Regions from separate parts of the Pantoea sp. X-Soil-MYKO-1785 genome, predicted to be linked through region 2. Evidence: riboswitches for the same ligand, from Rfam matches in the RefSeq annotation. Region 2 holds a riboswitch; each other region holds the start of a gene.
The links. A riboswitch is a leader RNA that binds a small molecule or an ion and turns the genes downstream of it on or off. The one in region 2 is predicted to bind thiamine pyrophosphate.
Positions count from the first base shown of each region.

Region 1: it holds a riboswitch for thiamine pyrophosphate, as region 2 does, so the genes downstream of both, thiB (thiamine ABC transporter substrate binding subunit) here and thiC (phosphomethylpyrimidine synthase ThiC) in region 2, are expected to answer to the same signal.
Region 3: it holds a riboswitch for thiamine pyrophosphate, as region 2 does, so the genes downstream of both, thiM (hydroxyethylthiazole kinase) here and thiC (phosphomethylpyrimidine synthase ThiC) in region 2, are expected to answer to the same signal.
Region 4: it holds a riboswitch for thiamine pyrophosphate, as region 2 does, so the genes downstream of both, tenA (thiaminase II) here and thiC (phosphomethylpyrimidine synthase ThiC) in region 2, are expected to answer to the same signal.

Region 1 is NZ_AP036000.1:686,487-690,329, reverse strand. It holds gene sgrR (HTH-type transcriptional regulator SgrR) at 103-1,764, shown strand; TPP riboswitch at 1,800-1,902, shown strand; gene thiB (thiamine ABC transporter substrate binding subunit) at 1,948-2,934, shown strand; gene thiP (thiamine/thiamine pyrophosphate ABC transporter permease ThiP) at 2,910-3,843, shown strand, end outside.
Region 2 is NZ_AP036000.1:238,362-242,204, forward strand. It holds gene thiC (phosphomethylpyrimidine synthase ThiC) at 1-1,515, opposite strand, end outside; TPP riboswitch at 1,601-1,701, opposite strand; gene AC6I8D_RS01085 (Rsd/AlgQ family anti-sigma factor) at 1,855-2,361, opposite strand; gene nudC (NAD(+) diphosphatase) at 2,451-3,221, shown strand; gene hemE (uroporphyrinogen decarboxylase) at 3,262-3,843, shown strand, end outside.
Region 3 is NZ_AP036000.1:2,807,925-2,811,767, reverse strand. It holds gene ahpF (alkyl hydroperoxide reductase subunit F) at 1-703, shown strand, start outside; gene AC6I8D_RS13445 (AEC family transporter) at 756-1,715, opposite strand; gene AC6I8D_RS13440 (hypothetical protein) at 1,814-2,011, opposite strand; TPP riboswitch at 2,333-2,434, shown strand; gene thiM (hydroxyethylthiazole kinase) at 2,469-3,266, shown strand; gene thiD (bifunctional hydroxymethylpyrimidine kinase/phosphomethylpyrimidine kinase) at 3,253-3,843, shown strand, end outside.
Region 4 is NZ_AP036001.1:375,904-379,746, reverse strand. It holds gene AC6I8D_RS21745 (6-phospho-beta-glucosidase) at 1-1,008, shown strand, start outside; TPP riboswitch at 1,132-1,234, shown strand; gene tenA (thiaminase II) at 1,316-2,032, shown strand; gene AC6I8D_RS21735 (ABC transporter ATP-binding protein) at 2,029-2,769, shown strand; gene AC6I8D_RS21730 (ABC transporter permease) at 2,766-3,530, shown strand; gene AC6I8D_RS21725 (ABC transporter substrate-binding protein) at 3,554-3,843, shown strand, end outside.

The sequences.
Region 1 (3,843 bases), 450 kb from region 2:
GCCATTCATAGCTGAATGCCTCCCGCTCTTCCCATAGAGCAAAGTTTGCCCTTAAAATGCGGCAAGAAAAACAGAGCGCTTTTCACCGGGAGTTCCTCTTTTATGTTCTCATCTCGCCTGAAGCAGCAGTTCATACGCCTGTGGCAAAGCTGCCAGGGGCAGACGCAGGAGATCACCCTGAGCGAACTGGCTGACCTGCTGCACTGTTCACGCCGGCATATGCGCAACTTACTCAACCGGATGCAGGCGGCCGGCTGGTTAATCTGGCAGGCCGAAGCCGGACGCGGTAAGCGCTCACAACTGACCTTCTGCTACACCGGGCTGGCGCTACAGCAGCAGCGCGCTGAGGATCTGCTGGATCAGGATCGCATCGATCAGCTGGTGCAACTGGTCGGCGATAAGAATCAGGTCAGGCAGATGATTGGCGCTCACCTTGGCCGCAGTTTCCGTCAGGGAAAACACATTCTGCGGGTGCTTTACTACCGCCCGCTGCTGAATTTGCTGCCGGGCTCCGCCCTGCGCCGCTCCGAAACCCATATTGCCCGCCAGATTTTTAATGGCCTGACGCGCATAAATGAGGAAAATGGGGAAATAGAGGCCGATATTGCCCATCACTGGCAGCAGACTTCCCCGCTCCACTGGCGCTTTTTTCTGCGACCGGCGATTCGCTTTCATCATGGTCGCGAACTGGAGATGGCCGATGTTATCGCCACGCTGGAACGTCAGCGTCAGCAGCCGCTGTTTTCCCATATTCAACAGCTCGACTCGCCCGCTCCGTGGACGCTGGATATCACCTTAAGCCAGCCCGACGACTGGTTACCCTGGTTACTGGCCAGCGTCAGTGCGATGATCCTGCCGCGCGAGTGGCCCACGCAGCGCGACTTTGCCCGCCAGCCGATCGGCACCGGCCCTTACAGCGTGATCCGCAATCAGGAAAGTCAGCTGAAGATAGAAGCCTTTGATGATTATTTTGGCTTTCGCGCGCTGATTGATGACGTCTCTATCTGGGTACTGCCGGATATCAGCGATGAGCTGGTCTACGCAGGTGTGCGCCTGCAGGGCGACGGCGCGGATGAGATCCAGGAAGAGAGCCGGCTGGAAGAAGGCTGCTACTATTTGCTGTTTGATCAGCGTTCGGAAAAAGGCCGTGACGAGACGATACGGCGCTGGGTCAGCTATCTGTTCAATCCCATCGCCCTGCTCAACCACGCCGGCGTCGGCTATCAGCGTTACTGGTTTCCGGCCTATGGCCTGCTGCCGCGCTGGCATCACCGCCGCGATCTTACCCCGGTCGAAAAGCCGCCCGGCCTGACTCACCTGACGCTCACCTGGTACAGTCAGCACGTTGAGCACGAAGGCATTGCCAATGCGTTGCGTCCGCTGCTGGCGCAGCACGGCGTTACGCTGGAGACGCGTGAAGTCAGTTACGAATGCTGGCATCAGGGCGAGGCCGACAGCGATATCTGGCTCGGCAGCGTGAACTTCACGCTGCCACTGGCCTTTTCACTGTTTGCCCAGCTGTATGAGATCCCGCTGCTGCATCACTGTTTGCCGATCGACTGGCACGCTGATGCCGCCCGCTGGCGTGAAAAAGCGCTGCCGCTGGCCGAATGGAGCAAGCGGTTAGTGGAAGAGGCCGGTCTGCATCCGCTGTTCCACCACTGGCTGCTGCTTGAAGGTCAGCGCAGCATGCGCGGCGTGCGGATGAATACCCTCGGCTGGTTCGATTTTAAATCTGCCTGGTTTGCGCCGCCCGCGCTGTAACGCTTTCGCGCTGACGCTGAAATGACTAGAATGTGACGTTCTCAACGGGGTGCCGCCTGCTGACCGCAAACGGCTGAGAGAGACCCGTCGAACCTGATTCGGTTAATACCGACGTAGGGATTTGAGAGGCCTGCTGCTCAGATCCTTTGCGACTCATCCCCTATTCTCCTGAAGGAGCGCAAAGTGTTTAACAAAGTTCTGCCACTGCTGCTGTTACTTTCCACCCCGGTACTGGCTGCCAAACCGGTTCTGACGGTTTACACCTACGACTCCTTCTCCGCTGACTGGGGCCCCGGTCCGGCGGTCAAAAAAGCCTTTGAAGCGCAGTGCGATTGCGAACTGAAATTTGTCACGCTGGAAGATGGCGTGTCGCTGCTGAATCGCGTGCGAATGGAAGGCAAAAACAGCAAAGCGGATGTGGTGCTGGGACTGGATAACAACCTGCTGCAGGCGGCGCAAAAAACCGGTCTGTTTGCCGCCAGCAAGGTCGATACCGCGCAGCTGACGCTGCCGGGTGGCTGGCACGACAGCACCTTTGTTCCGTTTGATTATGGCTATTTCGCCTTCGTCTATGACAAAACCCGCCTGAAAAATCCGCCGAAAAGCCTGAAAGAGCTGGTAGAGAGCCCGGAAAAATGGCGGGTCATCTATGAAGATCCGCGTACCAGTACCCCGGGATTAGGTCTGCTGCTGTGGATGCAGAAAGTCTATGGCGATCAGGCCCCGCAGGCATGGCAAAAGCTGGCGCAGAAAACCGTGACGGTCACCAAGGGCTGGAGTGAAGCCTACGGTCTGTTCCTGAAAGGCGAAGGCGATCTGGTGCTGAGCTATACCACCTCGCCGGCCTATCACATCATCGAAGAGAAAAAAGAGAACTACGCCGCCGCACCGTTTGCCGAAGGCCACTATCTGCAGGTCGAGGTTGCTGCGCAGTTAGCCAGCAGTAAACAGCCGAAACTGGCGCAGCAGTTCATGCAGTTTATGGTCTCGCCGGCGTTCCAGAACACCATCCCGACCGGCAACTGGATGTATCCGGCGATCAAAACCACCCTGCCTGCTGGCTTCGCCACGCTGCAGGTGCCCGCCACCGCGCTGCACTATTCGCCGGAAGAGGTAGCCAGCCAGCGCTCTGGCTGGATTAGCCAGTGGCAACGCGCCGTCAGCCGCTAATGCCGCGCTGGCTGATCCCCGGGTCGCTCGCCACGCTGCTGTTAATCAGCGTGGCGCTGTTCGCCTTTATCTCGCTGTGGAATGCCGCGCCGGTCACCGACTGGCGTAGCGTGCTGCTGGATGAGTACCTGCAGCACGTTGTGGCGTTCTCCTTTGGTCAGGCGCTGCTCTCCGCCCTGCTGTCGTTGCTGCCTGCAGTGCCGCTGGCGCGCGCCCTCTATCGCCGCCGCTTTCCCGGTCGTCAGCTGTTGCTGCGTCTGTGTGCCATGACGCTGGTGCTGCCGGTGCTGGTGGCGGTGTTTGGCCTACTGACGGTCTATGGCCGCGTCGGCTGGCTGGCGCAGATGTGTCAGCTGCTGGGCATTGACTATCACTTCTCACCCTATGGGTTACAGGGCATTTTGCTGGCGCATGTTTTTTTTAACCTGCCGCTGGCGACGCGTCTGATGCTGCAGGCGCTGGAGAGTATTCCGGCCGAGCAGCGTCAACTGGCCGCACAGCTTGATCTGCGCGGCTGGCACCACTTTTGCCTGCTGGAGTGGCCATGGCTGCGTCGTCAGCTGCTGCCGACCGGCGCGCTCATCTTTATGCTCTGCTTCGCCAGCTTCGCCACCGTGCTGTCGCTGGGCGGTGGCCCCCAGGCCACCACCATTGAACTGGCGATCTTTCAGGCGCTCAGTTACGACTACGATCCCGGTCGAGCCGCCTTGCTGGCGCTGATTCAGCTCAGCTGCTGTCTGACGCTGGTGCTGCTCAGCCAGCGGTTCAGTAAAGCGCTCCCTGCCGGTACCAGCCAGCTGCACGGCTGGCGCGATCCACAGGATTCTCGTCTGGCTCAACTAACGGATGGGTTGCTGATTATGCTGGCGTTACTGCTGCTGCTGCCGCCGCTGGCGGCGGTAGTGGTGG
Region 2 (3,843 bases):
CAGACCAAGATGTTCTTTGGGGGTGACGTAACACAGCATTGCGCAGCCGAACCAGCCAATCATTGCGGCGCCGATACCAGACGTAATGTGGTCATAGCCGGGCGCAATGTCGGTGGTGAGAGGACCGAGCGTATAGAAGGGGGCCTGGTGACAAACATCGAGCTGCTCTGTCATATTACGGCGGATCATATGCATCGGGACGTGGCCGGGGCCTTCAATCATCACCTGCACATCATATTCCCAGGCGATCTGCGTCAGCTCGCCCAGCGTTCGCAGTTCGGCAAACTGCGCTTCATCGTTAGCATCCTGAATCGAGCCAGGGCGTAAACCATCGCCCAGCGACAGTGAGACATCGTAGGCCGCGCAGATTTCACAGATTTCGCGGAAATGCTGATAGAGGAAGCTCTCCTGATGATGCGACAGACACCATTTCGCCATGATCGAGCCGCCGCGCGAGACAATGCCGGTCAGCCGTTTTGCCGTCATCGGCACGTAGCGCAGCAACACGCCAGCATGAATGGTGAAGTAGTCAACGCCTTGCTCAGCCTGTTCCAGCAGCGTATCGCGGAATACTGCCCAGTTGAGCGCTTCGGCCACGCCGTTCACTTTCTCCAGTGCCTGATAAATCGGCACTGTGCCGATTGGCACCGGGCTGTTACGCAAAATCCATTCGCGCGTTTCATGAATATTACGGCCAGTAGAGAGATCCATCACTGTATCGGCGCCCCAGCGGGTCGACCAGACCAGTTTCTCTACCTCCTCCTCAATCGACGAGCTGACCGCTGAATTGCCGATGTTGGCATTCACTTTGACCAGAAAGTTACGTCCGATAATCATCGGTTCCGATTCAGGATGGTTAATGTTGGCGGGAATAATCGCCCGGCCTGCCGCCACTTCCTGACGCACAAACTCCGGGGTGATGTTATCTGGCAAATACGCGCCAAAACTGTGGCCCGGATGTTGTTGCAGTAACACCTCACTGCGAATTCGCTCACGGCCCATATTCTCCCGCAGGGCGATAAACTCCATCTCCGGCGTAACGATGCCCTGACGGGCGTAATGCAGCTGCGTGACGCAACGGCCGGCGAGGGCGCGACGCGGCGTGGGCAGCGCGTCAAAGCGCAGGTGATCGAGGCTATCATCCGCCAGACGCTGCTGGGTATAGTCTGAACTGCGCTGTGGCAGCGGCTGGCTGTCGTTGCGTTCTTCGATCCAGCCCGCCCGCAACTTTGTCAGTCCACGATGCAGATCAATCTGCGCAGCGGGATCGCCATAGGCACCGGCGGTGTCATAGACCGGCACCGCCTCATTCTGCTCATACAGCGGCTGTTCTTTACTGCCGCCGACCGGGGTCGGACTGAGCCTGATTTCGCGCATTGGCACGCGAATATCCTGCCGGCTGCCGGTAATCCAGATGCGTTCAGAACGGGGAAATGCGCTGCCGCCTTGCAGTGAATCGATAAATTCCTGCGCCAGGGCACGCTGTTCACGACGGGTCATTTTTGAGTCAGACATAGCAATCTTCCAGTAAGTGGGAATGATGCTTGTCCGGAGTTCGGAAGGAGTAACAGCACGGGCAGTGCAAAAGACTGGCGTACCGATAATATTTACTCTTGTTCCCTTCGCAGGTTCTAACCTGATCAGGTTCCGCGGATCCCGAATTAACGGTCTCAGCCCAACTGGGCACTCCGACAAGAATGCGGTTTTACGCTGCGGCTGGCAGAGCGCCCGCTGAAGACGAAAAACCTTAACGTTCAAACAGAAAAAAATGGGTTCTTCTGGCGTCGGCCATCAGAACCCCTTCAGCATAAAAGGGCTGCAACTGAATCACAACCCCTTTACCTGCGTTTAACCTTATGCCGGACGAGCAATCTGGCTGTCATTGGCCACCGGTGGTGGTGCCAGGTGGTTATCCCACGCCAGCTGGATCAGCTTGTCTTCCAGCGTAAAGCGCGCCTCCAGCACTTCACCGACTTCAGACAGCGCCTGCTGGAACGTCATGCAGTTATCGTCATCGATCGCCTGCTGCAGATGGCCATCATACAACTGCATCAGGCGTTCAGTATTGGCTTCCAGCGGGGGATAGATTTGGGCTGCCGCGATCATCGGGCTGTCACCGCTCATCTCACTGATGATGCGTTCGTAAATACTAAAGTGACCGGCGGAAAGATAATCGACCAGGCCATGACAAAAGTTATCCAGCGCCTGCTCATCGAGGCGGGTCAGGGCTTCTTTATTGGGTTTAAGTCCGACCAGATGATAATAGGTTACTAACAGCTGGCGACGGGCTTCCAGCCACGAATCGACCAGTTCGTTACTGCCACCTACGCGTTCGGCCAGGACGTCTAACTGGTTAAGCATATCTAACTCCATGTGAGTTATAGTTGTTTATCTACACACTTAACATCAGGACTTCAGCGTGCGAGTTGACGCTAAGGATGACGAAATAAATGCAATGCGAAATCTCAAGCGTAGACGCTGGATGGTGGATTGTCAGCCACGAGCAGAAACTTTGGTTGCCGCAAGGTGATTTACCCCACGGAAGCGCCGAAAATTTTGGTCTGACTGGCACCAAAGCCCGGGTAATTGGCGAGTGGCAGGGGGAAAAAGTCTGGCTGATTTGCGAGCCACGTGCAGAGAGCATGTTCTCGGTGCGGCAGCTGATCGATCTGGATGTCGGACTGTTTCAGCTGGCGGGCCGCGGCGTACAGCTTGCGGAGTTCTACCGTTCCCATCGCTGGTGCGGCTACTGTGGTCACGAAATGCACCACAGCAAACATGAGTTTGCCTGTCTGTGCAGTCATTGCCGCGAGCGATATTATCCGCAGATTGCGCCCTGCATTATCGTGGCGATCCGGCGTGGCGATGAGATCCTGCTGGCGAATCACGCCCGTCATCGTAATAACGTTTATACCGTACTGGCTGGATTTGTCGAAGTCGGCGAGACGCTGGAACAGGCGGTGGCACGTGAAGTGATGGAGGAGAGCAATATCCGCGTCAAAAATGTCCGTTACGTCACCTCCCAGCCGTGGCCATTCCCGCAGTCGCTGATGACGGCGTTTATGGCGGAATATGATAATGGCGATCTGCAACATGACGGCAAAGAGCTGTTGGATGCGGCCTGGTTCCGTTTTGATGCCTTGCCTTTACTGCCGCCACCGGGCACCGTGGCGCGCCGCCTGATTGAAGATACCGTCGCCCTGTGCCGCGCCGAAGCGTGAAAGTGCTACACTACACGCCTGAAATTGAGAGAGTAATGAAATGAGTGAACTGAAGAACGATCGTTATTTGCGTGCCCTGTTACGTCAGCCAGTCGATGTAACGCCAGTGTGGATGATGCGCCAGGCCGGACGTTATTTACCAGAATACAAAGCGACGCGCGCCGAAGCGGGTGACTTTATGTCGCTGTGTAAAAATGCTGAGCTGGCCTGTGAGGTGACGCTGCAGCCGCTGCGCCGCTATCCGCTGGATGCTGCAATCCTCTTCAGTGACATCCTGACTATCCCTGATGCGATGGGCCTGGGCCTCTATTTCGAAACCGGCGAAGGTCCGCGCTTTTCGCATCCGATAACCTGCCGGGCAGATGTAGAGCGTTTGCCGGTGCCCGATCCGGAAATGGAACTGGGTTACGTAATGAACGCGGTGCGCACCATCCGTAAGAGCCTGAACGGCGACCTGCCGCTGATCGGATTTACCGGCAGCCCGTGGACGCTGGCAACCTACATGGTGGAAGGCGGCAGCAGCAAAGCGTTTACCAAAATCAAAAAGATGATGTACGCCGATCCCGCCACGCTGCATGCGATGCTGGATAAACTGGCGGACAGCGTCATTCTTTATCTCAAT
Region 3 (3,843 bases), 2.6 Mb from region 2:
CGCGATCAAGCTGATCCCGGCTGCTGCTGTGGGTGGCCTGCATGCGGTTGAAACTGCTTCCGGCGCGGTACTGAAATCACGCAGCATCATCCTGGCGACCGGCGCACGCTGGCGTAACATGGGTGTGCCGGGCGAAGAAGAGTATCGCACCAAAGGCGTCACCTACTGCCCACACTGTGACGGCCCGTTGTTTAAAGGCAAGCGCACCGCAGTTATCGGCGGCGGTAACTCCGGCGTTGAAGCGGCGATTGACCTGGCCGGTATTGTTGAACATGTGACGCTGCTGGAGTTTGCCGGTGAAATGCGCGCTGACCAGGTGCTGCAGGATAAACTGCGCAGCCTGAAAAACGTAGATGTGATCCTGAATGCCCAGACCACCGAAGTGAAAGGCGACGGCAGCAAGGTGACCGGTCTGCAGTATATCGACCGTACCAGCCAGACCACGCACGAACTGGCGCTGTCCGGCATCTTCGTTCAGATCGGCCTGCTGCCTAATACTCCATGGCTGGAAGGCGCGGTTGAGCGCAACAAAATGGGCGAAATCATCATTGATGCCAAGTGCGAAACCAGCCTGAAAGGCGTGTTCGCGGCGGGTGACTGTACCACGGTTCCGTACAAGCAGATCATCATCGCCAGCGGCGAGGGTGCGAAAGCCTCACTGAGCGCCTTTGATTACCTGATTCGTACCAAAGCGGCTGAATAAGTTTTGCGATAGCCACGCAACAGCCCCTCGACTGATGTTGAGGGGCTTTTTTTTAATATCCCGCCAGCGTCATCAGCATCATCCACAGCGGCGTGGTCACCGCAGCAAACAGCGTCGAAAACAGCATGCTGGCAGCGGCCGGGCCGGTAATCACATTAAACTTCTGCGACATCAGGTAGACGTTGACCCCGACCGCCATCGATCCCAGCAGCACCACCACTTTACTCTCCAGCGGCGGCAGGCCGGTCAGCCAGGCGATGGCCCACACCGTCATCGGTTGCAGCACCAGCTTGAGCAGGCAGAGGGTATAACTCTCTTTCAGTCCTTCCCGCACCCGGTAATGAGCGAGGCTCATGCCAAGAGTAACCAGCGACAGCGGGGCGGCGATCGATCCCAGCATCCGCAGCGGTTCCGCGGCCAGCAGCGGCAGCGGACGCTGCAAAAAGCTCCAGCCGGTACCGCTGAGAATGCCAATAATCAGCGGATTCTTCAGCACGCCGATCGCGGTGCGTCCCAGCCCCTGCAGCGAGAAGCTGCCCTGTTTCGCCCACTCAACCGAGATTGTCAGCAGGGTCCAGAGGATCAGGCTGTTAAACACCAGCACCAGCGCCACCGAGGGCAGGGACGCTGGCCCCAGCAGCACCGTCGCCACCGGAATGCCGAGCATCACGTTATTGGAAAAGATGCCGCCCAGCGCGAAGACCGAGCCAGCAACGCCATCCAGCTTAAACAGCCGTTTTGCCACTATCCGGCCGACGATAAACACCAGCAGGCAGCTGCCAAAAAAGGCCAGCAGCAGCCGCGCGTCAACCGGCGGGCTCTGGTAGAAATGGCTCATCACGCCAAACAGCATGCAGGGCAGCGCGACGTTGAACACGAAGCGGTTCATCCCTTCGCTGATGCTGGCGGGCCATTTACCCAATCGCGTCAGGCCGTAGCCCAGCAGGATAAGAATAAACAGCGGTGCGGACAGATAGATTTGATGACTTAAGCTTTCAAACAGCAGTGGCATAGAGAGAGTCTGATCAGACGATGATTAGTTACCAGACTAACAAATTGCTAACTAACTGTTAACTTTAACTGTGTCTGAGCCGCTCGCCGTCAGGGCCGCTATCCCAGCCAGCGGCGCGCCTGTTGATCGCTGATATCCCGATAATAAACACGATGAATTGTTTCGCCGCAGCGCAGACAGCGGGCGGAAATATAGGTGGAAAGATAGTATCTGCCGTTTGGCGCGATAGCGCCACGGCGTTCGATAATAATGTCCTGCCATCGATGACGGTGTGGAATAAGCGCTGACAATCGCATCATACATCCTGAATAGTATGAAGTTCCGCTCCTGGAGTGGTTTAACTCCATGAAATGAGGTGTTTTTTCGGCGATGCTCTACGCAGGCTAATTATTATGGCTGGCTACCGCTTATGGGCGGAACCCGATGCCGCGATGGGCAGCACCTGTGCTCTGGCTTAAATGGCTACCTCAAAAGAGGTAGTTTTATGGCCCGCAGCATTAAGCCTGTTTTTGCCGTAGCGAGAATTGATCAGGATCATGCGAAGTGTCAGCGGCGCGAGGATGGGTGACGTGGCTGTGGCTTGCTTTCGCGGCGCCACCTCCTTATGCTGCAGGCTGTAACACGACTCGGGGTGCCGCTTTCCATACGGAGAGGGCTGAGAAATACCCGTATTACCTGAACTGGATAATGCCAGCGTAGGGAAGTCTGATGCCTGACCGCATTCGCCTTCTTGTTCGCCGGTTGGGAGCTATGATGACACATCAATCTCAACACCTTTCTGCTGCGCAATTCGCGCCCATTCTGCACCGTTTCCGCCGTCAGTCACCGCTGGTGCACTGCATGACCAACGACGTGGTACAAAACTTCACCGCCAATGTGCTGCTGTCGCTCAACGCTTCGCCAGCGATGGTGATTGATGCGGAGGAAGCCGCGCAGTTCAGCGGCTTTGCCGATGCCTTACTGATAAACGTCGGAACGCTGACCGTTGAGCGCCAGCAGGCGATGCAGGCGGCAGTCATGGCCGCCAGGCAGGCGGGAACGCCCTGGACACTGGACCCGGTGGCGGTCGGCGCACTGACGCTGCGCACCACTTTCTGCCAGCGGCTGCTGAGCCAGCAGCCGGCGGTGATCCGCGGTAACGCGTCAGAGATCATGGCGCTGGCGCAACAGGCCAGCGGCGGACGCGGAGTGGATAGCCTGCATCAGGCGGATGCAGCGCTGGAGGCTGCCCGGCAGCTGGCCCGCGACTATCAAACGCTGGTGATTGTGACCGGCGAAGTAGACTACGCCACCGACGGCCAGCGCACCTTTGCCATTCGCGGCGGCAGCCCGTTAATGACGCGGGTGGTCGGCACCGGCTGTGCGCTGTCGGCGGTGGTAGCCGGCTTCAGCAGTCTGAGCGGCGATCGGCTGCTCAACGTTGCCAGTGCCTGTCAGGTGATGGCGCGGGCCGGTGAACAGGCGGCGGCAAGCTCAGCCGGCCCCGGCAGTTTTGCCACAGCGTTTCTTGATGCGCTCTGGACGCTGGAGGTTGACCATGAAACGCATTAATGCACTGACCATCGCCGGGACCGATCCCAGCGGCGGGGCAGGGATTCAGGCTGATTTGAAAACCTTTTCAGCGCTGGGCGCGTATGGCACCAGCGTGATCACCGCGCTGGTGGCGCAAAATACCCGTGGCGTTCAGTCGGTCTACCGGATTGATGCAGACTTTGTGGCCGCCCAGCTCGACTCGGTGCTGGACGATGTGCGCATCGACAGCGCTAAAATTGGCATGTTGTCGGAAACCGCCATCGTCGGGCAGGTTGCGGCGCGGCTGAAACGCAGCGCAATTCCTTTCGTGGTGCTGGATACGGTGATGGTGGCGAAAAGCGGCGATCCGCTGTTATCCGCCGATGCCATTGCCAGCGTCCGCGAACTGCTGTTACCGCAGGTGTCGCTGATTACGCCGAATCTGCCGGAAGCAGCAGCGTTGCTGGGGTGCGCGGTGGCGGAGAGCGAAGCGCAGATGCGGGCGCAGGGCGAGGCGTTGCTGGCGGCGGGATGTCAGGCAGTATTGATCAAGGGCGGTCACCTGACGGCTGATAACAGCCCGGACTGGCTGATCACCCCGTCGGGCCAGCAGCGG
Region 4 (3,843 bases), on a different replicon from region 2:
CATCTGGTTACTGAATATGGCTCATGGCGCAACCGCAAGATGATCGACTTTTTTGCCCGCTATGCCCGCAGCTGCTTTGAGGCATTTGACGGTCTGGTGAAGTACTGGCTGACCTTTAATGAGATCAATATTCTGCTGCACAGTCCGTTCTCCGGTGCCGGGCTGGTGTTTGAAGCAGGTGAAAATCATGAGCAGGTTAAGTATCAGGCGGCCCATCATGAGCTGGTGGCGAGCGCGCTGGTGACCAGAATCGCCCATGAAATAAATCCGGCTAATCAGGTCGGTTGCATGCTGGCGGGCGGCAACTTCTATCCATGGTCAAGCAAACCGGAAGATGTCTGGGCGGCGCTGGAAAAAGACCGCGAAAACCTGTTCTTTATTGATGTGCAGGCGCGCGGATACTATCCCGCCTACGCGGCCCGCCTGTTTCGGGAAAAAGGGGTCAGCCTGCAGATTGACGACGGCGATGCTGAGATTCTGAAAAACAGCGTCGATTTTGTCTCGTTCAGCTACTACGCCTCGCGTTGCGCGTCAGCAGAGATGAACGAGCTTAACAGCAGCGCCGCCAACGTGGTGAAATCTCTGACCAACCCGCATCTGACGCGCAGTGAATGGGGCTGGGGCATTGATCCGCTTGGCTTACGCATCACCATGAATATGATGTATGACCGCTATCAGAAGCCGCTGTTTCTGGTCGAAAATGGTCTGGGCGCACGGGATACCTTTAATGACGCCGGTGAGATTGAAGATGATTACCGCATCAGCTATCTGCGTGAACATATCCGGGCGATGGGCGATGCGATTGCGGACGGTGTGCCGGTGATGGGTTATACCAGTTGGGGCTGCATCGATCTGGTTGCCGCCTCGACCGGCGAAATGAGTAAACGTTACGGATTTGTTTATGTCGATCGTGACGATCTGGGCAACGGCACGCTGGCGCGCAGCCGGAAAAAATCGTTCTGGTGGTATAAAAAAGTGATCGCCAGCAATGGTGAAGATCTGGAGTGACGCTGTCACCTTGTATCGACAGAACAGGCTATTCTGGTCAGCCGACCCGCAGCAGTAAGCGGGCGACTGGTTGAGCTGGACTGCGGCGTGCCGTTGTATTCAGCAGATAATTATCGTATAACAAACGTCTCCGAGGGGTGTCCTGTAATGGGCTGAGATGGCGCAAGCCGAACCCTTTGAACCTGATCTGGGTCATGCCAGCGAAGGGACGGGTCGGCAACGTTTCTGCATCATCTTCTGCGTTTTTGCCTGTTCTTCATCGTATGCCCGGATCTCCTTATGTTAACGAACCGTTAATGGAGATCCTATGTCACTTGCGCTTTTCGACACCGGCTTTTATGGCCGCCTGCGTCACCAGGCGGGCGATCACTGGCACGCCTACGTGTCGCACGATTTTGTGCAGCAGCTCGGCCAGGGCCAGTTGCCTCCTGCCGCTTTTCGTCATTACCTCACCCAGGATTATCTGTTTCTGCTGCACTTTGCCCGCGCCTATGGGCTGCTGGTCAGTAAACTGCACGACCCGGCAGCGTTACGTGCAGCAACGGCATCTCTCAACGCCATCGTCAATGAACTGCCATTGCATGTGGCTTACTGCCAGCAGTGGGGGATCAGCGAAGCCGTGCTGGCCAGCCAGGCCGAAGCCGTTGAAACAATCAACTACACCCGTTACGTGCTGGACGTCGGCCACAGCGGAGATGCGCTTGAGCTGATGACCGCGCTAATGCCGTGCGTTGCCGGCTATGCTGAAATCGGCCTGACGCTGTTACACCATCCCGCGACGGTGATCGCAGGCAATCCTTACGCCGACTGGATTCAGAATTACGGCGATGCCGATTATCTGGCCGGTGTTCGCGCGGCGTTGAATCTGTTTGAAACGCTGGCCCAACAGCGCGCCGGGGCTGAGCGATTCGACCAACTGGCGACGATATTCACTACCGCCACCCGGCTGGAATCCGACTTCTGGCAGATGGGCCTCGACCAGCAGCAGATGGGCCTGAATGACTCATTGACTGCATCCCGATGAACGGTTCAACGCGGTTATCGCCACCGGGCATCTCTGTCCGTCAGCTCAGGCTGGATTTCGGTTCGCATCGACTGTTCGACTCACTCGACCTGGAGATCCCCGCCGCGGCCTTCACTGCGCTGCTGGGTGCCAGCGGCGTCGGGAAAAGTAGCCTGATGCGCGTCATTGCTGGCCTGACGCCGCCGACATCCGGGCTGGTCAGCGGCAGTGATGGCCTGCCGCTGGCCGGGCGGATCGCCTGGATGGGCCAGCAGGATTTGCTCTATCCGTGGCTGAGCGTGGAGCAAAACGTCTGCCTGGCCAGTCGTCTGCACGGCGAAAAACCGGACCGCGACTGGGCGCAGCATCTGCTGGCGCGGGTTGGTTTGACTCGCTACGCAACGGCCCGGCCCGCCACCCTGTCTGGCGGCATGCGGCAGCGGGCCGCACTGGCGCGCACCTTATATGCACGAAAGCCGATTGTCCTGATGGACGAGCCCTTTTCCGCGCTCGACGCGCTGACCCGCAGCCAGATTCAGACCCTGGCCGCCGGGGTGCTGGCGCAACATACCGTGTTGCTGATCACTCACGACGCGGCGGAAGCCTGCCGACTCAGCCATCATATGCGGGTGCTGACCGGCTCAGGCATTGAACCCTGCCCGCCATTAGCGGGTCAGCCGCCGCGCGCGCCTGATGATGCTGGCGTGATTCGCAGCCAGGCCGCTTTGCTGCAACAGCTGGCTAAGGTGACGCTATGAAACAGCTCAGCCGCTTTGCCCCGCTGTGGCGTGGCATCACGCTGTGCAGCGGCCTGATTGCGCTGTGGTGGCTGGTGACGTTGCTGCCGGTGCCGGCGTTTCTGCTGCCTTCACCGGCGGCCGTTGCGCAGGCGCTTTGGACCAGTAAGAGCTGGCTCGGCTATCACAGCCTGATCACCTTCACTGAAATCCTGAGTGGAATGGCGATTGGCGTAGTACTGGGTTGCCTGCTGGCGCTCGGCATGACGTTTTCGCCACGTCTGCAGCGCTGGATGATGCCGCTGGTGCTCACCAGCCAGGCGATTCCGGTCTTTGCACTGGCACCGCTGCTGGTGCTGTGGTTTGGCTTCGGCATGAGCGCCAAAGTGGCGATGGCGGTACTGGTGATTTTCTTCCCGGTGACCTCGGCCTTTTATGATGGCCTGCGCCGCGTCAGTCCGGGTTATCTCGATCTGGCTCGCACGCTGGGCGCTTCACGAGGATCGCAACTGCGCCATGTCCGGCTGCTGGCCGCCCTGCCAGCGCTCGGCTCGGGGCTGCGGATGGCCGCGGCCATCGCGCCAATCGGCGCGATTATTGGCGAATGGGTCGGTTCGGCCGAAGGTCTGGGTTACGTCATGCTTAACGCCAACGCCCGGATGCAAAGTGATATCTGTTTTGCCGCGCTGTTTATTCTGGTGCTGATGACGCTGGCGCTGTGGCTGGCGGTCGATGCCCTGCTTCGCCGCCTGATCGCCTGGGCGCCCGATAATTCCTTATGACCTCTATCCTGCGAGAAAATCCGATGCGTAAACCTGTTCTGTCGGCGCTGATCATCAGCGCAGCACTCGCCAGCCCGCTTCATGCAGCAGAAAAACTGACGCTGATGCTCGACTGGTATATCAACCCAGACCATGCGCCGATAATGGTGGCGCAGCAAATTGGCGCGTTTAAGGCGGAAGGTCTGGATGTCACGCTGGTTCCACCGTCCGATCCAGCTCTGCCCCCGCGGCTGGTGGCGGCGAAGCAGGCAGATTTAGCCATTACCTATCAACCGCAGCTGCATTTCTTTGCTGATCAGGGATTACCGCTGAT